One region of the Lactobacillus sp. ESL0263 genome, then DNA from elsewhere that is predicted to be linked to it. Evidence: riboswitches for the same ligand, from Rfam matches in the RefSeq annotation. Region 1 holds a riboswitch; each other region holds the start of a gene.
What was found. Region 1 has a riboswitch for thiamine pyrophosphate ahead of thiM (hydroxyethylthiazole kinase). Riboswitches for the same ligand answer to the same signal wherever they lie in the genome.
Positions count from the first base shown of each region.

Region 2: it holds a riboswitch for thiamine pyrophosphate, as region 1 does, so the genes downstream of both, F5ESL0263_RS00595 (ATP-binding cassette domain-containing protein) here and thiM (hydroxyethylthiazole kinase) in region 1, are expected to answer to the same signal.
Region 3: it holds a riboswitch for thiamine pyrophosphate, as region 1 does, so the genes downstream of both, F5ESL0263_RS02040 (ECF transporter S component) here and thiM (hydroxyethylthiazole kinase) in region 1, are expected to answer to the same signal.

Region 1 covers NZ_REHL01000006.1:369,157-377,548, forward strand. Annotated here, with positions in the region: gene F5ESL0263_RS08050 (M20/M25/M40 family metallo-hydrolase) at 1-1,095, opposite strand, end outside; gene F5ESL0263_RS08055 (O-acetyl-ADP-ribose deacetylase) at 1,444-1,950, opposite strand; gene F5ESL0263_RS08060 (tyrosine-protein phosphatase) at 2,043-2,816, opposite strand; gene glpK (glycerol kinase GlpK) at 2,850-4,352, opposite strand; gene thiD (bifunctional hydroxymethylpyrimidine kinase/phosphomethylpyrimidine kinase) at 4,500-5,312, shown strand; gene F5ESL0263_RS08075 (type 1 glutamine amidotransferase) at 5,381-6,049, shown strand; gene tenA (thiaminase II) at 6,131-6,793, opposite strand; TPP riboswitch at 6,921-7,020, shown strand; gene thiM (hydroxyethylthiazole kinase) at 7,103-7,891, shown strand; gene thiD (bifunctional hydroxymethylpyrimidine kinase/phosphomethylpyrimidine kinase) at 7,903-8,392, shown strand, end outside.
Region 2 covers NZ_REHL01000002.1:25,856-34,247, reverse strand. Annotated here, with positions in the region: gene F5ESL0263_RS00615 (SLC13 family permease) at 1-765, shown strand, start outside; gene F5ESL0263_RS00610 (LemA family protein) at 878-1,447, shown strand; gene htpX (zinc metalloprotease HtpX) at 1,459-2,352, shown strand; gene F5ESL0263_RS00600 (AraC family transcriptional regulator) at 2,405-3,343, opposite strand; TPP riboswitch at 3,509-3,600, shown strand; gene F5ESL0263_RS00595 (ATP-binding cassette domain-containing protein) at 3,648-5,003, shown strand; gene F5ESL0263_RS00590 (energy-coupling factor transporter transmembrane protein EcfT) at 5,012-5,665, shown strand; gene F5ESL0263_RS00585 (glycoside hydrolase family 32 protein) at 6,211-7,626, opposite strand; gene rlmH (23S rRNA (pseudouridine(1915)-N(3))-methyltransferase RlmH) at 7,754-8,233, opposite strand.
Region 3 covers NZ_REHL01000004.1:14,374-22,765, forward strand. Annotated here, with positions in the region: gene hpt (hypoxanthine phosphoribosyltransferase) at 11-577, opposite strand; gene F5ESL0263_RS02035 (M42 family metallopeptidase) at 821-1,903, shown strand; TPP riboswitch at 1,964-2,054, shown strand; gene F5ESL0263_RS02040 (ECF transporter S component) at 2,101-2,679, shown strand; gene F5ESL0263_RS02045 (tyrosine-protein phosphatase) at 2,809-3,555, shown strand; gene F5ESL0263_RS02050 (cupin domain-containing protein) at 3,598-4,086, shown strand; gene udk (uridine kinase) at 4,119-4,760, opposite strand; gene F5ESL0263_RS02060 (hypothetical protein) at 5,052-5,522, shown strand; gene F5ESL0263_RS02065 (GntR family transcriptional regulator) at 5,525-6,253, shown strand; gene F5ESL0263_RS02070 (PTS sugar transporter subunit IIA) at 6,375-6,800, shown strand; gene F5ESL0263_RS02075 (PTS sugar transporter subunit IIB) at 6,822-7,295, shown strand; gene F5ESL0263_RS02080 (PTS sugar transporter subunit IIC) at 7,308-8,093, shown strand; gene F5ESL0263_RS02085 (PTS system mannose/fructose/sorbose family transporter subunit IID) at 8,083-8,392, shown strand, end outside.

The DNA.
Region 1 (8,392 bases):
TCCGTTCCAACCACCATAACCGATTTGGATGGTTGGTATTAAGAAACTAACATCTCCAATATCACCTGCGGCCATTGTGTAGCCCCGATTTTCGATTAAACCGGGAATTTTTTCATCTGTTGAGAAAACGTCTTTTACAATAGCGCTCATACTTTTACTGGAATTCAAAGGTAGATAGCCAACTTGTCTTTCGGACTCAACTGAGCCACCAAGTGCTGATGCACAGCCTTCTGCTGCCTGCTTAAACCGGTTCATTAGTTTTTGTGCATTGTCTATATCGAAAAATCTTAAATCTGTCCCCATCTTGATGTGATCAGGAATGACGTTAATTGATTCATGATTTTCGCCAACTATTACTGGATTAAATCTTATACGATTAGGGTCCTTGATTTGCTGACGCTGCAAGGCTAAAGCGGTATTAAATAATGTTGCTATGCTTTGAGCATTAATACCTGCGTCTGGGGCGAAAGCCGCGTGACTGGCCTTGCCATAAAAATCAAAATATTCAAAATTAAAGCCAGCAAGATCACAATTAATTTCGATAGTTCGTTCATCAAAATCTTCACCTATCGCATGAACTGAGACACAATAGTCGATATCGTCAAAAATACCAAGTTTAATAGCTTCTTGTTTGCCACCAAAGTAATCTATTTTTCCTGCTTCTTTTTGCTGTTTTCTCCAAGCAAGATCAACAAATTCTTCGGATGGAGTGAAGATAAATGCTAGATTAGTACCAAAATCTTTAAGTCGGTGATTGGTAATTATTTCATTCATAATTGCTAGTGCGGTAGTGACCTGTGTGTAATGGCCACAAGCTTGAGCGGCACCGGTATTCGCATCTGCTAATTTGTGATTAGGCTGATATAGTGAATCTATTTCAGCGATAATTCCCAAGGTTTTCTGGCTACCATTAGTTAACGTTACTTTTAAACCTGTATCGAGATAATGTTCGGCTTTTAACTCGGGACTAATTTTGTTAATTTCATCTTCAATCTTTCTAGATGTTTTAAATTCTTTATAACCAAGTTCTGGATTATGAAGTAAAAAATCAGCAATTTCAGTTAATTTTGCGTAGTATTTTTGAAAACTTGACATTAGATCCTCACTTTTTGCTTTATTATTATAGTATGTGATAATAATAAGAATAGAATAAAATTAGGAATTATGCAAGAACAATAATATTGATTTTCGCTTATAAAGTTCGTGTTTTATAGTTTTATATAAATATGTTACTAGAAGGCATGTAGCGTTACTTAAACGAAAAGATGAACCACTTTGTTTGTCCATTTCCCACTCCCTCAAAAAAGTAGAAAAAGACCCCCTCGTGTCAGATAAAATCTGTCCTAAACGGTAACGAGGGGGCTGTCCTTTGTATAGCTAGTATACTCAAGCATTAACTAAAATGTTAATGCAGGAATATATATTATATTATTTCAAATTAGTCTACTTAATCAATTCATTATGATATAGTTCAAGTGTTTTCTTATCAAATGCACACATTAGAACTTCAATATCATAAGAGCTATTTGACTCTAACCATTTTCTAACCGTAGCAAAAGCAATCTTTGCTGCTTTCTCCATTGGAAAGCCATATGCTCCCGTTGATATTGCGGGAAAGGCGATACTATGCAACCCATTCTTTTTAGCTAATTCAAGTGAGTTAATGTAACAATCATTTAATAGATTATTATCATTGGTTGCTCCCGAGTATATTGGTCCTACAGTGTGAATAACAAATTTAGCAGGCAAATTATATCCTTTAGTAAGTTTGGCTTGGCCCGTTTCACAGCCATGAAGCTGACGACATTCTTCTAATAGCTGAGGACCTGCTGCTTGGTGAATTGCCCCATCAACTCCTAGCCCGCCTAGCAATGTCTTGTTAGCAGCATTTACGACGGCATCTACTTTTAAGGTTGTAATATCTGCTTGGATAACTTTTAAATTGGACATTATAGTGTCTTCTTTCGTAACAGTACTTTAAACTAAAAAACTGTTAGCCTTCTTCATAGTAAATTGGCTAGCAGCTTTTTGATTAATATTCTTTATTCTAAATACATTTCCTTTAATTGGCTTAAATCAGCATCTGTAAAGCCAAGCTCTTTTTTAAAGAATGTTGCAAAATCGCCCCAGCCACCACGGATGGTTTCCGTGATGCCCATAATGGCTGTCCCTTCTCCTTTGGTGACATTCATTTTTGCAACCATTTGCGCTATCTCATCGTTACTTGGCAACTGACGTGAAACTGCAAAGTCATATAACTTATTGGTCAGTAAATAGTCCCGTGCAATTGTATCATCATCAACATCAAGTGCCATCAAGATTAAAGCTGATACCATTCCAGTACGGTCTTTCCCAGCACTGCAATGGTAGACAAGCGCATCCCCTTCTGGCAATTCCAATAATTCGGTAAAAATGCGCGCAAACATTTTCCGACTGTGCTCGCTTAATAAAGTTTGCTGATAAATCCGACCAATGAAATTATTGCTCAAATCTGGGATATGGTGAAGTAAGCGAAACATTTTGTGTCCGTTGGGACGATCTTCTGGATTTTCAGAATAAACAGGCAAGTCAACATAGTGAACATTTGGCCAAGCTTTATCAGGAGAAGACTGCTTTTCGTATTGCGAACGCAAATCACAGTCGATTGTCACATGTAAATCTGTAAGGCTCTCTTTATCCTCATTTGATAGAGAACTAAGGGAATCTGAACGATAGATTTTGTTCCACTTAACAGCTTGCCCTGCCTTATTTTGATAGCCACCAACGTCCCTAAAGTTTAATGGTCCGTCTAATTTTACAATTCGATCATGTGCCAATTTGCTCAACTCCTTTTTACTTAATTATCGCACTTATTCACCGTGAGCAAAAACTTGAGTTGCCTTAACAGCCCTCTTCCAGCCTTGGTATAACTTCTTACGTTTTGACTCTTCCATCTTACTTTCAAACGTCTTACCGACAACAAAAACGTCTTTTAGTTCATCAACATCTTTCCAATAACCAACTGCTAAGCCTGCTAAAAATGCAGCTCCCATCGAAGTTGTCTCTAAAGTCTGAGAACGTTCAATCTTTATTCCTAAAATATCTGATTGGAATTGTAGTAGATAGTCATTATTTGAAGCGCCACCGTCAACACGTAAAGTTGGGATTTCGATTCCTGAATCAATTTGCATTGTGTCAACAACGTCTCGGGTTTGATATGCCAAGGATTGCAGCGTTGCTTTAATAAAGTCATTTTTATTGGTTCCACGTGTAACACCAAACACTGCTCCTCGAGCTTCTGAATCCCAGTAAGGTGCGCCAAGGCCAGTAAAGGCCGGAACAACATAAACTTCATCCTCTGACTTGGATGCTAAAGCGGCTTTTTCAGACTCTTCAGCCGTTTTAACCATCTTCATCGAGTCGCGCAACCACTGAATAGCACTACCAGAAACAAAAATCGAGCCTTCAAGTGCATAGTTAATTTTACCATCTAAACCATACGCAATCGTAGTTAATAAGTTATTATCCGACTCGGTTGGTTCTTCACCAGTGTTCATAACGATAAAAGATCCGGTGCCGTATGTGTTTTTAACCATACCCTTCTTAAATGCCAACTGGCCAACTAGTGCTGCTTGTTGGTCACCTGCAATACCACAAATTGGTACTTCCCCACCAAAAAAGCGGTAAGACTTTGTATAGCCATAAATTTCAGAGTTTGATCTAACTTCCGGCAACATTTTCTTAGGAATGTTGAGTAATTCAAGAATGTCATCATCCCACTTTAAGTCGTGGATATTAAAAAGCATTGTCCTTGATGCATTGGTGTAATCCGTAATGTGAGCTTCACCATCAGTTAACTTCCATAATAACCAGCTATCGATGGTGCCAAATAGAAGATCTCCCTTTTCGGCTTTTTCTTGTGCGCCCTCAACGTGATCCAAAATCCAACGAATTTTAGTTGCACTGAAATACGGGTCAATGATTAAACCAGTTTTCTTATGAATCATTTCACCATAACCATCAGCCTTGAGCTTTTCCGCCAATTCTGTGGTCTGTCTTGACTGCCAAACAATTGCATTATAAATTGGCTTACCAGTTTTTCGATCCCAAATAACAGTCGTTTCACGCTGATTTGTAATCCCAATTCCCTTAATTTGTTCTGGGCGAATTCCTGAATTTATAATGGTATTAGCAATGGTAGTTTGAACAGCGTGCCAGATTTCTTCGGCCTTATGTTCAACCCAACCTGGTTGCGGAAAGTACTGTGAAAATTCCTTTTGTGAAGCAGAAACTTTGTGGCCCTCATGATCAAAGATCATTGCTCTAGTTGATGTTGTACCTTCATCAATTGCCATAATGTATTCTTTTAACATATTGTGTTGTGTTTCCTTCCTAGAAGAAAGCGATTTACTACAATTCTACTATTTGCCGCTTTTTTTACAAGAAATAATTATAACATTACACCTGTTTTACGTTATACTTGGGACATAAAGTTTTGATTAAAAAGAGGATACATAATAATGAAAAAAGAAATTATTGCTCTAACCATTGCGGGAAACGATAGCGACGGTAGCGCAGGCATGACTGCCGATCTCCACTCGTTTTACGCACGTGGAGTGTACGGAATGGGATTACTAACTGCAGCAGTTGCTGGGAACACTACTGGTATTTTTGCACAAGAAGTTATGCCCATTCCATTTATCCAAAAGCAATTTGAGGTCTTAAATGACGACTTCAAAATTGATGCATTAAAGACTGGTATGCTAGCCAACAAAGAAGTTATTGGCTGTGTTGCTGAAAATTTGCGTAAATATGACATGGGTAGAATTGTTCTTGATCCCGTTATTATGACCAAACATGGTGACACCCTCTTAGATGATGATGCTTATCAGGCCTTCTTAGACAACCTGATGCCACTAGCTGACATCATTACGCCTAATTTTTATGAACAGAAAAAGTTAACCGGACTTGAATTAGCTACGCCAGATGAAGTACGTCAAGGTGCTAAGAAACTGCAAGCAATGGGTGCTAAGAATGTCTTAATGAAGGGCCGCCATGACGATACTAGTCAGTCTAAGGTAACTGACGTGTTACTAGCTGAAGATGGTAAGTTCTACGAATTCACCAAGCCTTTCATCAATACTGAAAGAATTAACGGTACAGGAGATACTCTATCCGCCGTTATTGCCGCCGAATTAGCTAAAGGCAATTCTATTCTTGATAGTGTCAAGATTGCCAAGGAATTTACTTATGAAGCAATCGCCCACCCAATTGAAGTCGGCTCAAAATATGGTCCAATTAATCATTTCGCAGCACAAGAAGATACGAAGTAATTATCTTTTGCCCCTCCTGCTCCTTTAAGATATACTTTAACGAGATAGTAATAGTTGGAGTGGTTTTTATGGCAAACAAAACAATTAAAATTGCATATTTATACGAAGATTTGATGAATACCTACGGTGATTCTGGGGATGTCAAAATCATTCGCTACTTGTTAAAAAAGCAGGGCTATTCAACTCAAATTGATAACGTCTCTTTAGGTGATGAATTTAATGCCTTTGACTACGACTTCGTCTTTTTTGGTGGTGGTCAGGACTTTGAGCAAACTGTCATTGCTAAGGACTTGCCAAGACACAAGGAAACTTTAACTAAATACATCAATGACGGTAAACCGATGCTAGGTGTTTGTGGTGGCTATCAGCTTGTTGGCACCTATTACAAAACTAACTCTGGTGTCACAATTAAGGGCCTAGACATTTTACCGTTTCATACCGTTTTTAAAGCAGATAAGCGAATGATTGGCGATACCCGCTATATGAGTGAATGGGGCGAAGTTAGAGCCTTTGAAAATCACTCCGGTCAGACTTATTTTGACGATTCAGATAAGTTACATCCCTTGGGTGAAATGATTGAAGGTTACGGCAATAATCCTCAAGATCACGTTGAGGGACTACGCTACCGCAATTTCATCGGAACCTATTCACATGGTCCGCTCTTAAAAAATCTCAATGTTGCTAATGCCATTGTCAAAATGATTTTATCTTGGCACGATGAACGAGTTAGCGCATAAATATAATGAAAACAAATAGCTCCGAATTATTTTCGGAGCTATTTTTGCTTATTAAAAAATCATACAACTGATAAGTATCAATTACTTCCATTCTTCCTGATTATATGCCATTTGCCAAAATTTTAGTTCATAATAGCTGCTTCTTAAAAATGCATCCTTCATTTTAGCAAGTTCTTTTTTGGGGACATTGGTTGCGAGCTGGTTAATCAATGCTAATAGTTTTTTTACATTAACTGCATACCAGTCACCGTCGTATGTATCAATCCATTCTTGATAATACTTCACTGGGGATCCTACTTTGGCCATTTTATGACCAATTTCTTGATAAAGCCAATAACATGGTGCAATTGCACACAAAGCTCCAGCTAAGCCATCTCTTTGTAATGTTAGGTAGAGATGATTAACGTACGCATATGCTGTTGGCGCAACTATTGTAGTATCAACTTCATCATCTGTAATGTTAAGTTCTTTGAAAAACTGCTTGCGCACCTCTACTTCGGATTCTTGAAGATCCTCTGCGCTTGCCAGCACAAAGTTTTTAATATTTAAATCTGTAGTTTGCTCTGCAATTAATTGATGAATTTTGGCAAACTCAGATAAATAGTATCGATCCTGGAGCAAATAAAAGCGAAATTTAGCAAGTGGTAATTCCCCACTTTGCAATTCGATGATGAATGGCTGTTTTTCACTTTTAATCCACAAGTCACTAACTAATTGATGCAGTTGATCCGTAAACTCAACCATCTTTGTTCTCCCTAATAAATAATAATATAGTGTTTAAATTTCTCTTAGTTTACCTTAGTATTTTTTTATCAGCAAATTCAGATAAATACTTATTGTCTTGGTTTTTAAAAGCAGGTATAATTGGAAGCGATAACACGAGGGGTGCCTTTGGCTGAGATAAAATTTATATTTTGAACCCTTTGAACCTGTAAGCTAATTCTTGCGTAGGAACGTGTCAAATAGGCTTTTTAATTGCTTTGACACTCCTAAAATCGTGTCAAAGCTTTTTTCATAGCTTTAAAACGAGGCAAGCATTTTTAGGAGACATAAATGAAACTTGACCTTTTAACTAAATTACGTGAAACCAACCCTGTTGTACTTAACGCTGCAAATTTTGTCACCGTTCAGGATGTGGCTAATGGATTAAATGCGCTTGGTGCATCACCAATTATGAGTAAAGAAATCGCTGAAGCTGATGAGATGGTCCAAATGGCCTCAAGTCTGGCTATTAATTTAGGAACCTTGACTAAATTGCAGATTGAACAAATAAGCAGATTAATGCAGCTAGCTGTTCGTTACCAAAAACCTATCGTATTAGACCCAGTTGCCGTAGGGGCCGTCAAATATCGCCTAGATACAGCTAATAATCTATTAGCTAATTTCCCTGTCAGTATTATTCGCGGAAATGTTGGTGAAATTGCAGCTTTGGGCGGCTTTGATTGGAACGCCAAAGGAATTGATGCAGGTACCGGAGATGAAAACGTTGATCAAATCGCCCAAGAAACTGCTAAAAAATTTCACTGTGTAGTTATTGCAAGTGGTGCGACAGACACCATTAGTGATGGGCAAAAAACAGCTCACATCTATAATGGCACGCCACTATTTCAGGCACATGTAGGATCGGGTGATATGCTGTCCAGTATCGTTGCCGCTTTTGCAGCAATTTGTCCCGATTCATTTGAAGCTGCTCAAACAGCAACTCTTGTTTTTTCAGCAACAGGTGAATTATTAGCACAAGAACATCCTGAGGTTGGTCCTGGTACCTTCAGTATGTATCTCATGGATTATCTAGCTAAAATAAGCATTTCTCAAATTGAAAATGTCGCTAAGTTTGATTAGGAGGCTTCTTAATGACAGAAGAAATTAATTCTTTCCCACAAGTTTTAACTATTGCAGGTACCGATTCAGGTGGTGGTGCTGGAATCATGGCCGATCTTAAAACATTTCAAATGCAAAATGTATTTGGTACTGCTGTAGTTGTGGCAGTGACTGCTCAAAACACACTTGGTGTACAAGACTCATTTTTAATGCCACTAGATATGATTGATGCACAATTCAGCTCTTTAGCTTCTGATTTTAAAATTAGAGCTTGTAAAACTGGTATGCTCGGTGATGCTGCACATGTTCATCAAGTAGCACTTAACCTACAAAAATATGATTTTGGACCTATTACGGTCGATCCTGTAATGGTGGCTAAAGGTGGGGCACCCCTTCTAAGTGAAGATGCGGTTGAAACCGTTAAGAGTGAGCTTCTGCCACTAGCTAATTTAATTACTCCCAATTTACCAGAAGCAGAAGTTCTAACCGGAATTCATGCTAAAAATGAGGAAGACTATCCTA
Region 2 (8,392 bases), on a different contig from region 1:
CCACAAATTTTGCCGGTTACGTTAATTGGCATGGGCGCAAATATCGGTGCCGCGTTTACGCCATGGGGTAATCCACACAACATTTTTCTTGTCAGCAAGTACTCTGTTAATGCCCTTGAGTTTTTCTCGTGGTCATTGCCATTACTACTTTCTGCCTTGGTGATTGCATTCATTATCTTTCACTTTATTCCGCGCACCAAGATTCCAGTTCAAGATATTAAACAAATTGATATTAGTGTACGACCGACTGTTGTCACTACCGCAGTTTTCGCTCTGTTTTTTTTGGGTGTCTTTAAAGTTATCAATGTAGTAATTCCAATGGTTGTTGCGATTATCTTAGCTCTACTAATTAATCCCAAAATTTTACTAAAAGTGGATTACGCGTTATTACTAACTTTTACCTGCTTTTTTATTTTCATTAGTGATATCCAACAGATTCCAATCGTCGTTAGTTTGATTCACGCAACGGTGAATTCTGAAACTTCTACCTACTTTACTTCCATCCTCTCAAGCCAAGTCATCAGTAACGTACCTGCAACTATCTTAGTCGGCAAGTTCACCACTCACGCCAAGGCACTGTTTCTAGGCTCTAATATCGGTGGCTTTGGCTCACCAATTGGCTCAATGGCCAACATGCTAGTACTCAAGACCTTTACACAAAATGCCTCAGTTTCACGCAGTGAATTTTTCAAAAAATGGATTGTGATGCAGTTCGCCGGTTTGCTTATTTTGACTTTAATTGGCTGGATACTGCTCCTAGTTTAAAAGTTAATTATTTATTAGGTTTTACCAGTAAACGCTGTGTAAAGCCTTTTTTTATATTCAAGTGCACAGTTATCAGTTATAATTAACTAATATTATTCTAGGAGGAAAAACAATGTCTAATCTTACCTTAACAATTTGGATAGCAGTAATTATTGTCGTATTAATATTGGCAATTTATATCGCTATCTACAATGGCTTGCAAAAAGCCAAAGTATATACTGACGAAGCTTGGAGTCAAATTGATGTTCAGCTAAAGCGTCGTAACGACTTAATTCCTAACTTAGTTGAAACCACCAAAGGTTATGCTAAGCATGAAAGTGAGACACTAGAAAAGGTAGTTCAACTGCGTAATCAATTAACTAACATTCCTAGTGATGATCACGCTGAAACTTTAAAGGTATCGAATCAGCTTTCAGATAGCTTAAAAACTATTTTTGCTTTATCAGAAAACTATCCTGACTTAAAAGCAAACCAAAACTTTGCTAAATTGCAAGAAGAATTAACTAACACTGAAAACAAAATTGCTTATTCAAGACAGCTTTACAACTCATCTGCTGCTCTATATGACCAAAAGCTATTAACCTTCCCTTCAAATATTGTTGCTGGAATCCACGGCTTCAAAAAGGTTGATTACTTGCAGACAGCCGAAGCTGAAAAAGAAGTTCCTAAGGTTAAATTTTAGATACTAATCTCATGTTATTTCAACAAATTGCTCGTAATAAACGAAAAACAGCTGGCATCATGGTGGTGTTTACGCTCATTTTAGCTCTTGCTGGCGTTGGATTCGGCTATCTTTTTGCGGACAATCCAATCTTGGGGCTGATTATTGCCCTTGTTGCTTGTGCAATCTATTTACTAATAGTTTTGCCCAATCCAGCTAACTTAGTAATGAGCTTGAATCATGCCCAAGAAGTTCATGAAGCCGACAATCCCGAGTTATGGCATGTTGTTCAAGACATGGCTCTTGTTGGTAAAGTTCCGATGCCGCGTGTTTTCATCATTAATGATGCTAGTCCAAATGCCTTTGCAACAGGGCGGGACCCTGAGCATTCAGCGGTGGCAGTTACACAAGGACTCCTCGACATGATGAATCGTGAAGAACTCGAAGGCGTTTTAGGACACGAAATCTCTCACATTAGAAACTATGATATTTTAGTTTCAACCATTGCCGCTGTTTTAGTAGGTGTTATTTCATATTTATCTGGTATTGCCAGCCGCTATATCTGGTGGATTGATGATGATCGTGATAGTGACAATGATAGTAACAACGCTATTGTAATGGTTTTTAAAATTGTTGCGATTGTCTTTGTTCTTATTTTGGGACCACTTTGTGCTAGTCTTGCGCAAATGGCATTATCGCGTAATCGCGAATACTTAGCAGATGCTTCCTCAGTCGAATTAACACGTAATCCGCAAGGATTAATATCTGCTTTGGAAAAAATTGATGGTTCCGATCCAATGAAACAAGCAGATCCAAGTAGCGCGGGAATGTACATCGAAAACCCACTTCATAAAAGGGGTACTACACATTTATTTGATAGTCATCCACCTACAAAGGACCGAATTGAGCGGTTAGAAAAAATGTAATTTTAGTTATTAAAAAATGCATCCCTTAATAGGGGTGCATTTTTTGCTCATTTTATTTCAGATTAATATTGGCCTGTCTAAACAGTTCAGCCCGCATTTGAACAGGCGTTTCATGATAGTACTCACCAAACTTTTTATAAAAGAATGATTTTCCATTGTAGCCTACCCTAGTAATAATTTCCTTGACTGAAATGTCGGGACGGGCAAGTAAATTGCGCGCTTCTTGCATTCGTCTCTCGTCAACGTGTTCGACAAAACTTTTACCAGTCTTCTGCTTAACCAAGGTCGAAAAATAATTCGGATTCAAGCCAAAATGCTTGGCCGCTTCATTCAAAGTAACATCGGCAAAGTTCTCATCAATGTATTGTTCCAAGGCTGTTTGTGCAAATTTAGGTGCAGCAGTCGGCGCCTTTTCAAAGTCCTTGTTTCTAAGTGCTGCTACAAATAAGATACTAAGCTCGGCAAGCACCATGTTTTCAACAAAAAGATCCTGATTAAGATATTCATCGATAATTTTTTTCATTATTTGTGCAGAGCGCGACATTGCTGAATAGTTTAGATTTAATAGTCTGTTTGTTGTCATTAGCTTACTGATGTGATCAATTACAGCTTTTTCTTGCTCACTAAAATGCTGTTTCTTTTTTAGAGTAAATTGTTCGGACAGCCTTTGACTAAGTTCTATTTTAACTAGCAAATCTTTTTTGCCCTGCCTTTCCACCTCATATTCACTCTTTTTTTGCAAAAGAATAATATTACCAGCAGAAATCGTGAACGCCTGACCGTTAATTTTGGTTTTTGTAGTCCCAACAGCTTCATAAAGAATCGTTAGTCCTGTTGTTTGATAACGATGAACACCGCCGTTATGATTTTCAAGGTTAATTGTAAACAAGTCAAAGTCATTACTGCCTGGACTCAATCTTATTTCATTGGAATCAGAAGTAGTTGCATCAATTACACTTGTTAAATACTGTTCCTGTTTTACCGTTGCCATAGTTATCACCCGCCTATTAGTATCTTTTTTTCATAATTTTATTATATCGTAATTTTTAGCCCTAAGTCGGACTTGAAATATCATTTTTAACAAAAACCCGTATGCCTTTTTTACTTCTTGATGCAATCTAGACAAGTACTAGGTTCTTTTTGTATAATAATCATGAATATACTAAAGGGGTGCCGTTAGGCTGAGAACATACCCATTGAACCTGCTTTGGACAATGCCAGCGAAGGGAAACTAATTATTTTGCGCCGTTGAACATCATTGTTCAATGGCTTTTTATTTATCTTGGTAAGAAAAATTGATCAGAACAAACCAGCTCTCATTTTCATATGACGAGCAACAGAAAATACTTAATAACATTACACTCGAAATTCCAACCGGCAAATTTTCACTACTTATTGGGCCTACTGGCTGTGGTAAGTCCACTTTATTAAAAATTTTAGCCGGACTTTATCCTAAATATGCTGGTAAAGTTAGCGGAACAGTTGAACTAGATGGATTACGTTCCGCGATGATGTTTCAAAATGCCGGTGAGCAGTTCACTATGGCAACACCACGAGAAGAAATAATTTTCGCTCTCGAAAATTTACAACTAAGTCGTGATCAATATCTAGAGCGGCTCAACGATGCAACAAAATTTACGCAAATTGAACAGTTACTGGATCAGAAAATCACGACACTATCGGGTGGTGAGCAACAACGAGTTGCACTAGCTGTCTTAGTCGCAATGGATGTTGATTTGTTTTTACTTGATGAGCCGTTTGCTAGCTGCGATCCTGAAGCACGTCAATTTTTAATTACTAAATTGGCGCATTTAAGGGATAAAGGAAAAACGATTATTTTAACTGACCATGTTTTGACCGGCTATGAAAACATTTGTGACTACTTGTTTCAATTTAAACGTGATAATGTCACGCTGCTAGATGAAGCAAGTAAAAATGAGTTATTACATGATAGTCAACAGAAACACACTTATACTTTTGCCCTTCCTGAAAATGAAACACCATGTTTTGTTTTAACTAATGCTCAAGTTGAACAAAATCGTATTCTGTTAAAGCAAGACCATCTAAACATCATTGCTGGCAAAACAACACTAATTACCGGTGCCAACGGTGTTGGCAAGACTTCATTATTTAATGTTCTGACTAAAATGCTTCCATACAGAGGAAGTGTTACCTACGACAAGCGTGAGATCCGTAACCAGACGACAAGAAAATACTTACTAGAGGTTGGGCAAATTTTTCAAACCGCAACCGACCAATTTATTGCCGTTTCGGTTGAAGACGAAATCAAGCTCAGTCTGAAGCAAGCAAAAGATAGCTACTTTACAGAAGAAAAAATAGCCGAAATGTTGGATTATCTAGACTTAAGTCAAACCAAAGATCAAGTTGTCTATTCTCTTTCAGGCGGTCAACAAAAGAAGTTGCAGATTTTATTAATGTTAATTTCCGGCCAAAAAGTGTTACTGATTGATGAGCCATTGAGTGGCTTAGATCATGAATCGGCACAAAAAGTCATGAACTTATTGCATGAGAGTCAGAAACAGCGTCACCAAACGTTGCTTATTATCAGTCATGAATTAACTAATCTTGCCGACTGGTGTGACTACCATTTAGTTTTTAGTAATCATTATTTAACATACAGTAATAAGTGAGGTAAAAGATGAATCCTAGTTTCAAATTTCTTTTAGCACTGATCATTTCAATTGAGTTATCGCTTAAAACTAGTTTAACAACTAACTTATTGGTAATTGTTTTTGCCGTTGTCTATTTACTTACGCAAAAAATCAAATTTAAAAGTCTATTATTTACCCTGCTTACGCCATTAATTGCGGCATTCACCATTTTTGCGACTCTTTACTGGTTTGCCCCGCAGCCTAACCTCGAAAATGCACTCAGTCTATCTAGCCGTATTTATGTCTACACACTAACAATCTGTTGCGTATCGATCAAAACAACTGCTGAAGAATTAGCCCGCTCACTCGAACAGAATTTTCATTTACCAAGTAAGTTTGCTTATGGCGTCTTAGCCGCATTAAATATCATTCCCCAAATGAAGCGAGCAGTTAAGCAAATTCGCATTGCTGGAATGATGCGCGGAGTTTACCTCAGTTTTTGGTCACCTGTTTTATACTTCAAAGCCATCTTGGTAGCGCTGAATTCAGCTGAAAATCTGGCGCAAGGAATGGAATCTCATGGCTACGTCGAAGGGGCGAAACGCTCGGTGATTGTTGCAGTGCCACTTAAAGCCAGTGATTGGCTATGGAGTGGTGTCATCTTAATATTAGTCAACCTTGCACTGTTTACCTTAAAGTAACAAAAATAGTTCCATTCATTGTGGGGGTATGCTCTGATTCCCCTCATAGTGTAGGTTTCGCTCTATTTCCCCTCATAATGTGGATTTTGCTCTACTTCCCCTCATGGTGTGGGTTTTGCTCTACTTCCCCTCATGGTGTGGGTTTCGCTCTATTTCCCCTCATGGTATGGGTTTTGCTCTATTTCCCCTCATAATGTGGGTTTTGCTCTACTTCCCCTCATGGTATGGGTTTTGCTCTATTTCCCTTCATGGTGTGGGTTTTGCTCTACTTCCCCTCATGGTGTGGGTTTTGCTCTATTTCCCTTCATGGTGTGGGTTTTGCTCTACTTCCCCTCATGGTATGGGTTTCGCTCTACTTCCCCTCATGGTGTGGGTTTTGCTCTACTTCCCTTCATAGTGTGGGTTTTGCTCTACTTCCCCTCATGGTATGGGTTTTGCTCTACTTCCCCTCATGGTGTGGGTATTACTTTTATCCTCTCATAGTATAGTTACGGCCTTGATTCCCTAATTAAAAGATTACAATTTTTAGACCAATAAGCTTAATACTATTTGCTTAAATTATACGCAGTTATTTGAGTCATAACTGGCTTATCTGCAGTTAAAACTATCCTTGGCTCATTCTTAGTATAGTAGCGTTCTGAAAAGACTAATTCCCCATCATTTATAAAGAACTCAACCGAGCTTGTATCGATAAAAATGCGGAGTTTAAGTTCATCACTTGTATTCACCTGGCCAAAGCGCTTAGCGTCATTTGGCTTTTTATCGCTGCGCTTTATAACGACTTCATTTGTAGCACTATTAAAAGTTAGCATTAAGATGTTGCCCGCGCTTTCTTTCAAAGTAAATACTATCTGCTTACCTTCCCAATTCTCTAATGAAAAGTTTAACAGTAGTTCTACATGTTGGTCGTCAGAAACATTAATCTGTTCATTTTCCACAGCAAGTTTCTGGTCCACTTCTTTTTTCTGCCGCAATGCTATTAGTTCTTCCACCGGTGTCATCAGCAAGCGATTATCTTTTAGCTTCAGTTCACGCGGCAAAGTTAATGCTCCTGACCACCCGTCTGCCTGCTCGGGAAAGTTTGAATGCCACATGTCCATCCAGCCAAATAGAATTTGCCTGTTATCTGGCGTGCGCATTGTTTGTGCAGCATAAAAATCATGTCCATGATCTAGTTCGGTAAAGCAGCCATGTTCAAAGCGATTATTTTGATAATCCATCTGGCCAACAAAATAACCTGTTTGGTGGCAATTTAAGTACTTTTTACCTGCTGAATCGATGCCTTGTGGTGAGCAAAGCAAAATATCCTTATCATTTAAAGAAAAGAGGTCAGGGCACTCCCACATATAACCTTCTTCAGCAACATTTGTGGCTTCAGCGATTGGCCCTAAATATTGCCAGTGGTATAAGTCATTTGACTGGTAGGTCAAGACTCGTCCCAGTCCTTCTTTACTTTGACTTCCTATTACCAAATAAAATTTGTCGTTATGGCGCCACACTTTAGGGTCACGAAAGTGTTCCGAGTTATCAACAGGAGCAGACTCAATAACCGGGTTATGGTCATACTTTTTAAAATGCACACCGTCTTCACTAAAGGCCACATTTTGCGTTTGACAGAATTGCTCGTGCTTATTGTCACAGTAGCGATTTCCGGTATAAATAAGAAAGAGACGACCATCTTTTTCGATTGCACTTCCTGAATAGCAGCCGTCACAGTCTGGTTCGCTGTCAGGAGCAAGCGCAATTGGTAATTCTTCCCAATGCACTAAGTCCTTACTGCGATAGTGTCCCCAATGCATTGGTCCCCATTCAGCTGAGTAAGGATGATATTGATAAAAAATATGATAGTAGCCCTTAAAATAAGAAAAGCCATTTGGATCATTCAACCAACCTGCAGGCGTTGAAATGTGATAATTTAAGCGATAACGCTCGTTTGTTACTTGGACTGCTTTTTTCATCATTTACTCCTTTCAACCGAATAAATTCATTCACCGTCATTAAAGCAGAACTTTATTAATTAAACAAATAAAAAGGGAACAAAATAATTTGTTCCCTTTTAACGTAGCAATATCCCTAACTCAGCTAATACTACTTATGATAAGGACTGCCATTATTAATCATAAACCCACGGTAAATTTGCTCAATCAGCACGACGCGCATTAGCTGGTGTGGCAGAGTTAATTTGCCAAAGCTAATCAAATCATCCGCACGCTTATTCACAGCCTGACTTGTTCCGAGACTACCACCAATTACAAAAGTTACGTCCGAATGACCATAAAGAGCCAAGTCACTCAGTTCTTTTGCAAAGTCCTCACTAGTACGTTCCTTACCCTTAATTGCAGTTACATAAACGTACTCACGCTCCTTTATTTTGCTTAAAATTCTGTCACCTTCAAGCTCCTTGACTTGCTCCTGCTGTGCCTCACTGAGCTTCTCAGGTGCCTTCTCGTCTGGAACTTGCACAATTTCTATTTTTGCAAAGCGACTCAGTCTTTTTTGATATTCCGCAATTGCGTCCTTGAAATACTTTTCCTTTAATTTGCCTACGCATACAATCTTAATATTCATGATTCCTATTTTATCCCCTAATTCGCATTGTTTCCACCTAGTTTTTCCACACCTGTGAATAAACTTTTTCTATATTTTGTGCCTCTTTTGCAAAAGGGACCGATACCTAGTGCTACTTAAAAAAAATTGGCTCGGTTTGTCAAATTTACCCACATTTTG
Region 3 (8,392 bases), on a different contig from region 1:
CTAAAAATAATTATTTTTGAGCTAATTTAATAACCTCAGGCTTTAAAACGCCAATGTAACTTAGGTTACGGTAAAAGCTCATAAAATCGAGACCATAACCGACTACAAACTCATTACCAACTTTGGAACCATAGTATTCAATCTCGATATCATTTTTACGGTTAGCTTCTTTGTTTAGTAAAACGCAGCATTTCACGCTTTTAGCGCCACGCTTTTTGAGTAAGTCCTTCATAAATTTTAAAGTTAATCCTGTATCAACAATATCTTCAACGATTAAGACATCGCGATCTTTTACATCAGTTGCTAAGTCGGAGACAATCTCGACTTTGCCTGAAGACTCAAGCCCATCACCGTAACTTGAAACATCCATGAAATCGATTTGTTCTTTTACGTCCATTTCACGAACTAGATCAGTTAAAAAGAAAATTGCACCTTTTAGTGCTCCAACAATTAATGGATTCTTTCCAGCATAATCTTCAGTTAGTTGTTGACCTAGTCTTACACACATTTGATGAATATCATCTTCAGAAAATAGTTTGTGATCAATAATATTATCAATATTGTCGTTTTTTGGCATTTATCTACCCTTCACTTAAATAAACTCAAAATTACTTGATAAAATCGATTATATCATTTTTCATATAAAAAAGTACCGTAAATTAGACTTTTTCACAGTTTATTGCCTATTTTACGTACAAAAAGTTAAATTAAATGAAAAATAGTAAGATTATTATAAATGCTTTTTAATTTAATGGTTATGGGCTAACAGTTTTTGCTACAATGGAAGAAGTAATTAGATCAAGCGAAAGGTATTAAAAGTATGAAAAAAGATCAAGAAATCAAAATGCTTAAGGCTTTTTCAGATGCCAATTCAACTTCTGGCTTTGAAGAAGAGTTTGTAAAATTATTTACTGAAACTGTTAAAGACATTGCCGATGTTAAAGTGGATGGAATGTTGAACGTATATGCTTCAAAAAAGGAGAATCAACCAGATCGTCCAGTTATTCAGCTTGATGCACACTCAGATTCCGTTGGCTTTATTACTCAGGCTGTTCGACCAAACGGAATGATTAAGTTTGTTCCACTTGGTGGTTGGGTAAAATATAATATTCCAGCTTTACGGGTTAAAATTTTAAATCGTGCTGGTGAATATGTCCCTGGTGTTGTTGCAACTAAGCCACCTCACTTTATGACTGAAGAAGAACGTAATAATGTTCCAGATGTTGCAGACATGTCGATTGACGTTGGTTCAAGTTCACGTGAAGAAACGATTAATGATTATCAAATTGATACTGGCTGCCCAATCTTTGTCGATGTAAAATGCGAATACAATGAAAAAACTGGTCTTTTCTTTGGTAAAGATTTTGACGATCGTTTTGGTGCTGCTGCAATGGCTGACGTACTTGATAATTTAAATGGTGAGAAAGTTGACTTTAACGTAGTTGCTGCCCTATCTAGTCAAGAAGAGGTTGGTTTAAGAGGAGCATATGTTACTGCTAAGGCTGTTAAGCCTGACTTGGCAATCGTTCTTGAATCATGTCCCGCTGATGACACCTTTACTCCAGAATGGTTATCTCAAACTGGATTAAAGCGTGGACCAATGCTTCGTGATATGGATACATCGTTTTTGCCTAATCCTAAATTCCAACAATATGCCTGTGATATAGCTGATAAAAACAATATTCCTTACACTCGTTCAGTTCGTACTGGTGGTGGACAAGATGGTGCAGCAATTTACTACGAAAATGGTGCACCAACAATTGTTATTGGAATTCCTGTACGTTATGAGCACTCACCATACTGCTTTAGTGCATATCAGGACTTCAAGGCATCAGTTGATTTAACTGTTGCTATTATCCGTGATTTAACCAAAGAGAAATTAACTAGTTTTAGTCAATTTTAAATTCAAGGTTGATTACTAATCTCTTAAGTCAAACATACTTGGCTATGTTATAATAGAAAAGAAAGTCACTAGGGGTGCTAATTTAGCTGAGAAATACCCTCTGAACCTGAACGGGATAATACCTGCGCTAGGGAAGTGTTGAAATAGATTTTTCATGTACTCCTAATGACTGTTGAAGTTTGTTAGGAGTATTTTTTATGTTTACAAGATCTTCAAAGTGGAATGTTAAATCGATCATTCTACTTGCATTAATTGGAATTATTTTAGGGGTAATTTACACCTATGGGTTTAACTGGGCGTTTAACCTGGTAAAAATGATGTTATTGCCAACAGGCTACGCACCAGTGACTGATGCAGTCTTTTCTGGTCTCTGGTTACTTGCAGGACCACTTGCAATGTACTTTGTACCTACAGCAGGCTCTGGTGTTGTTGGTGAAACTTTGGCTGCAATTGTGGAAATGGTGATTGGTGGTCAATGGGGCGCTACAACGGTCCTTTCTGGACTAATTCAAGGCGCTACTAATGAAATTGGCTTTTTCCCTAAAAAAGAAAGATATCAAAAGTTTTCTTGGCAAAGTGTTTTAACGGGTGCCTTTTTTGCAGGGCTAGGTAGTTTTATACCAACGTACTTTTTATATGGCTGGAGTAAATTCAGTGTTAAACTGCAAATTATTATGTTTGTGACAATGATGCTATCAGCGCTGCTTTTTGATGGGGTATTGGTTAAACTAATTACCAACTTATTTGATAGAGCACTAAAGCCTAAGATTGACTAAATAAGGTAAACGCTAATGATAATTAGCGTTTTTTTTAATGCTACAAAAGCCATGGACTAAATTGTGAAGAGAAATTATAATTAATGTTTATATGAGTAAGTAGAGTGCAAAGATACTATAAGGAGAATTATGTCAGAGAATATCACAAATTGGCGTTCATTGGGTGGCTATGTTGGTGCCGAAGGTAAAAAGGTTAAAGAGGGGATGCTTTTTCGTTGCGGTCAGTTATTTGATTTAACTGACGAGCAAAAAGATTTGGTTCAAAATCATTATCAACTTAAGAGACTTGTTGATTTACGTGGTGATGATGAACGAAAAGAATATCCAGACTATGTTTGGCCAGATCTAGATTATGTGATTTTAGATGTTTTAAAAGATTCAGGTACAAATCAGGCAAGTGTAGATGAAATTGTTTCGGCTAACAGTCATGTGGAATCTGACATGCTTAAAACATATGAAGAGTTAGCCTTATCAAATTCTGCACGTGAAGGTTATCACCACTTTTTAATGGATTTAATTAACGATCCTGTACCAGTTGCATTCCATTGTTTTGCTGGAAAAGACAGGACTGGTGTTGCAGCAGCATTAATCTTGAAGAGTTTGGATGTTAGCGAAGACCAAATTTTTGAAGATTACTTGAAAACAATTGAGGCTCGTAAAAAAGCAAACCAAGAAATTTTGGATTACTTAAAAGACAAAATGGATCCTAAAAATATCAAAGATGTTGCGATTGCCTTAACAGTTGAACGTCAGTACTTGGAGCGTTACTTTGAAACAGTTAAAAAGAACTATGGTGACTTTGACCGATACTTTGTGGAAGGCCTCGACTTGCCAGCTGATTTTAAGGAGCAGATGCAAAAGATTTACTTAGTTTAGTTTTTTGCCTGTAATAAATAGTATTTGAAGAAAAGAGAAAAAATGAATCGCGAAGATTATATCAAGAATTTAAAGCTGGAACCCCACCAAGAGGGTGGCTGGTTTCGTCAAATTTATACTAGTGATGAGCAGTTTTACGCTGAAGATAGTAAAGGCGATCGCTATTACTACACTTCAATTTATTTCTTACTAGATGATACCAGTTGTTCTCATTTTCACCGTTTAAATCACGATGAACTGTGGTATTACCATGATGGGGAACCAATCACCATCCACTGTATTTCACCAGAAGGAGAGTATCAAGCTGTTAGACTAGGTAAGGATGTTACCAAGGGTGAAGTGATGCAATTTAAAGTACCTAAAGAAACGATTTTTGCTTCTGAAGTAACTAAACCTGACAGTTTTTGCTTAGTAAGTTGTGTTGTTTCACCGGGTTTTGATTATCATGACTTTGAAATGCTTAAGAAAAAAGACTTACTAACGCAATATCCAAAATATGCCGAAGTAATTGAACGTCTAGCAATTGACTAAATAAAAGACCAAGTTCGAATGAACTTGGTCTTTTATTTAGTGTTTTGACTTAAGACTGAATGGACCTTCGTAGTCAACATATCAATTGCAACGTCGTTTTCGCCACCTTCAGGGATGATAATATCCGCATAGCGTTTCGTTGGTTCAATAAATTGGTGGTACATCGGCTTAACAGTATCAAGGTATTGTTCAATTACTGAATCAATTGAACGCCCCCGTTCCTTAATATCGCGCTCTAAACGCCTAATAAAACGAATGTCGTCGTCAGTATCAACATATACTTTAATATCCATTAAGTCGCGGATTTCCTTGCTAGCCAGTACAAGAATGCCTTCCAAAATGATAATGTCTACCGGCTCCGTATGAATTGTTTTCTTGCTTCTTGTATGTTCCTTAAAATCATAAACAGGCATCTCAATTGGTTGATGTTTTAATAAGCAACCGATTTGCTCTTCTAGAAGTGGAACGTCAAAGGCATCGGGATGATCATAATTAATGTTCTGTCTGATATCCATTGGGATGCCTGTGTTGTCTTTGTAGTAGGAATCTTGCGTCATAATCAAGACATGTTCATTTTCTTGCATTTGATCAACAATTTTATGGGCAATTGTTGTTTTTCCACTACCAGAACCACCAGTAATTCCAATCACAACAGGTTTTTCAAGTTTAGACATAGAGCTACTCCTTTTTTATCAATAAACATTTTACTTTACTTTTCCTTGAATTACCAATACTTAAGGGAAAAATAAGGACCTTGTACTCATTTTTAAAATTTATTTTCACTCAACAGGCTTAAAAAGTAATTAAAGCTAGAGAAACTTGATAAAGTGAAATTATCGGTTTTTTGTGTTCAGGAAGAATAAAATAGTATTTGGTAGAAAATATGAATAATGGTAAACTTCAACCTAATAAAAGATTCAGTATTTTTATTGCGCAGCAGGAGAAGTAATGTGGAGGGCCTCTAAATGAAAATAATTGATTTAAAGAAGTATTTAACACCATTTGAATTTCAAGTAGTTGATAAAGATATTAGGGTAAAAATATATTCGGACACTACAATCGAGGCTTCTGGATTTTATAATTCCATTTTTAAAGGAGAAACTGGATCATTGAGGAAAAGACTTTTTACAATTATTGAAAATGGAAAAATAGTTTCTGTAATTACTTCAATAATCCCACAAAAGTTCATTAGCAATCCACGTATTGATGATATTGAAGAGGAAACAGACAAAATACAAAAAAGTACAGAAGTTTATAATGATATTATGCTTACTTGGCCTAGTAATGACGAAGAAAAATTGTTTTTAAGCGATCAAACGCAAGAAAAGTTTCAAGTTATCTTACGAAAGGCTCTTTTTGTTAATGCGAATAATGACATAATTAGGTATGAGGAAGATGCGATGTTACCTGATGTTTTTTGTTTGCAAAAGGGGTAGCTATGAGTTCATTTTTATATCAAGAAGCCAAGAAAAAAATATTGGACATAATTGCCAGCGGCGAGTTTAAACCAAACTCTAAAATTTGGAATGAACGTGTTTTTGCCCAGAAATTAGGCTACACACGTTCAACTATAAAAAATGCAATTAATTCATTAGTTGAAGATAATATTTTAGAAAAAAGAAGGGGAGATGGAACGTATCTAGTGAATGAGAATGTAAATAACTCATTTGAAATAGGAGATGATTCCCCGAATTCATTTACACAGCTTGTTAAAATTAATCGACAAGAAGTGGTCAACAGAGTAGAGTCGTTTAAATTAATCTATGATAATAAAGATTTGGCTATTATTTTTGATAATAAATATAGCGACTTTTATGAACTAATTAGAACACGCATAGTAGACAATATTGTTGTGGCTGTTCAGAAATCGTATATTCCTTTTAGTTTGTTTGAAGATGCACACCGATATGATTTCAGTAATATGTCTTTATACGATTATATGGACTTTAAGAATCATAAACCGACAAAATTTGAGACTAGAATTGAAGCTCGGCCAATTAGTGACAATCAGTTTGTAGAGGATACAATTAAGTTAGATAAATCTAAATACGCCTATTTATTATTCTTGGAGTATCGCGGTTTTTCAGATAAAAAAGAGATGGTTGAATACACAAAGTCATGGTATAACCCCGATTTTATTAGCTATAAAATAAAAGTAAAAAGATGAATTGGTCTTAAAATTGGTTGCAAAAAAGGAACTACTTTAGAAAGCGGTTCCTTTTTCTATTGCCTAAAATAATATTAAGTACTAAATTAAAGTTATGAAGAAAAGAAGGGAGGAAAGTCGCATGGAAATAGTATTAGCAAGCCATTCCACTTTAGCTCGTGGAATGTATGATACTGCTTCGCTTATTATGGGAAAGTCAAAAAACCTGCACTACATAACTGCATATTTAGATGATAGTGTTAACTTTTGCGACCAATTGAAAGAAACAACTGCTAAGATTTCAAATCAAAAAATTGTTTTTGTTACTGATGTTCTGGGTGGTTCTGTTAATAATGAGCTTACTAAATTTGTTGCTGAAAAACCAAATTGGTTTCTTGTTTCTGGTATGAATTTGCCCTTTGTATTAGAACTGCTTAATTATTCAATTGCTTATCCAGATGACAATCTGGAAGAAATTAAAGGTAAGTTGGCTTCTTTAGTTGAAACAGGTAGAGAAGGATTACAGCTAGTTGAATTAAACGAGCAAAATGAAGAAGAAGATTTTTAATTTGAAAGGGGATTATAAATTATGATTGCGATGACGAGGATTGATTATCGGTTATTACACGGACAGGTTGCTTTTGCATGGACCAATAACCTATCGGCTAATGCAGTTTTAATTGCAAATGATGAGGTTGCAGGAGATAGTTTTCGTAAAAAGACATTTCAATTGGCTAAACCAGAGAATGCTAAGTTGATATTTAAAACAATAGAGGATTCTGCTAAAGCAATTGCAAGCGGCGTAACTGATAAATATCGTGTTTTTATCGTGGTTGAAACCATCAATGACGCGTACCGTTTGGCTAAACTTGTTCCTGAAATAAAATTAATTGACTTAGGATTATCGAGTGAAAAAGAAGGTTCAACTAACATTGCAAAGTCAGTTTATGTAACAAAGAAGGACATTGAACAACTTACTGAACTTGAAAATGATGGAGTAAAGGTTCTTGTAAAACAGGCGCCAGGCGATCCTGATACAGAATTTTCTTCACTGATTAACTAGGAGGAAGAAAAAATGGCTTTACAAATTATTGGTATTTTTCTTGTTTCCTTAATTGCTAATATGCAAGATTTTCTTGGATCATCCTTTATTGGACGACCAATTGTTACTTGTTTATTTATTGGCTTAATTTTTGGGAATGTCCAACAAGGATTGATTATTGGAGCAACACTTGAATTAGCCTTTCTTGGTTTAATGGGTGTTGGAGCTACCGTCCCTCCTGATGAAATAATCGGAGGAATTTTGGCAACAGCTTTAGCATTAAAAAATGGTTATGGAGTCAGTGTGGCTCTTACGTTGGTTTTACCAATTGCAACCCTAGGGTTATTAATTAAAAATTTGCTTTATGTTGTTATCTTTCCTGCAATGGCACATAAAGCAGACAATTATGCAGACCAAGGGGAAGTGACTAAAGCAGGAAACATGCATATTTGGGCATCATTCACGAGAGTCATTATGATGGCACTGGTAACGACTGTTTCCTTTGCTCTTGGTAGCAACTTAGTTGGTGCATTCGTTAAACTGATTCCAAAGTTTTTAATCGATGGTATAACTGTTGCTACGCAAATTTTGCCAGCAGTTGGTTTTGCAATGTTAATTAACATGACTTTCTCTAAAAAAGTTGCACCATTCTTCTTTATTGGGTTTGTTTGTGCGGCATATTTGAAGCTAGATATGATTGCAGCATCAATTATTGGAGCTATTTTTGCGGGCATCATGTATCTAATTACTGAAGAAATTCATAACAGTAATGGTGGAAACTCAAATAGCGCTACGGAGGTGCAAGAAGATGACTTCTAATATTAAAGAGAATACTCAGGAAAAGAAACTCACCAAAAAAGACTTAAAAGGAATTTTTTGGCGTAGCATGCCAATGGAAGCATCATTTAATTATGAACGAATGATGAGTATGGGTTTTGCCTATACTATGACGGGAATTATTAATAAGCTTTACGACAAAAAAGAAGATAGAAAACAAGCAATTAAGCGGCATCTTGAATTTTTTAACTGTACTTCAGCCACATCACCATTTATTGCTGGTGTATTGGCCTCAATGGAAGAAAAAAATGCCAATGATCCAGAATTTGACCCAAGTTCAA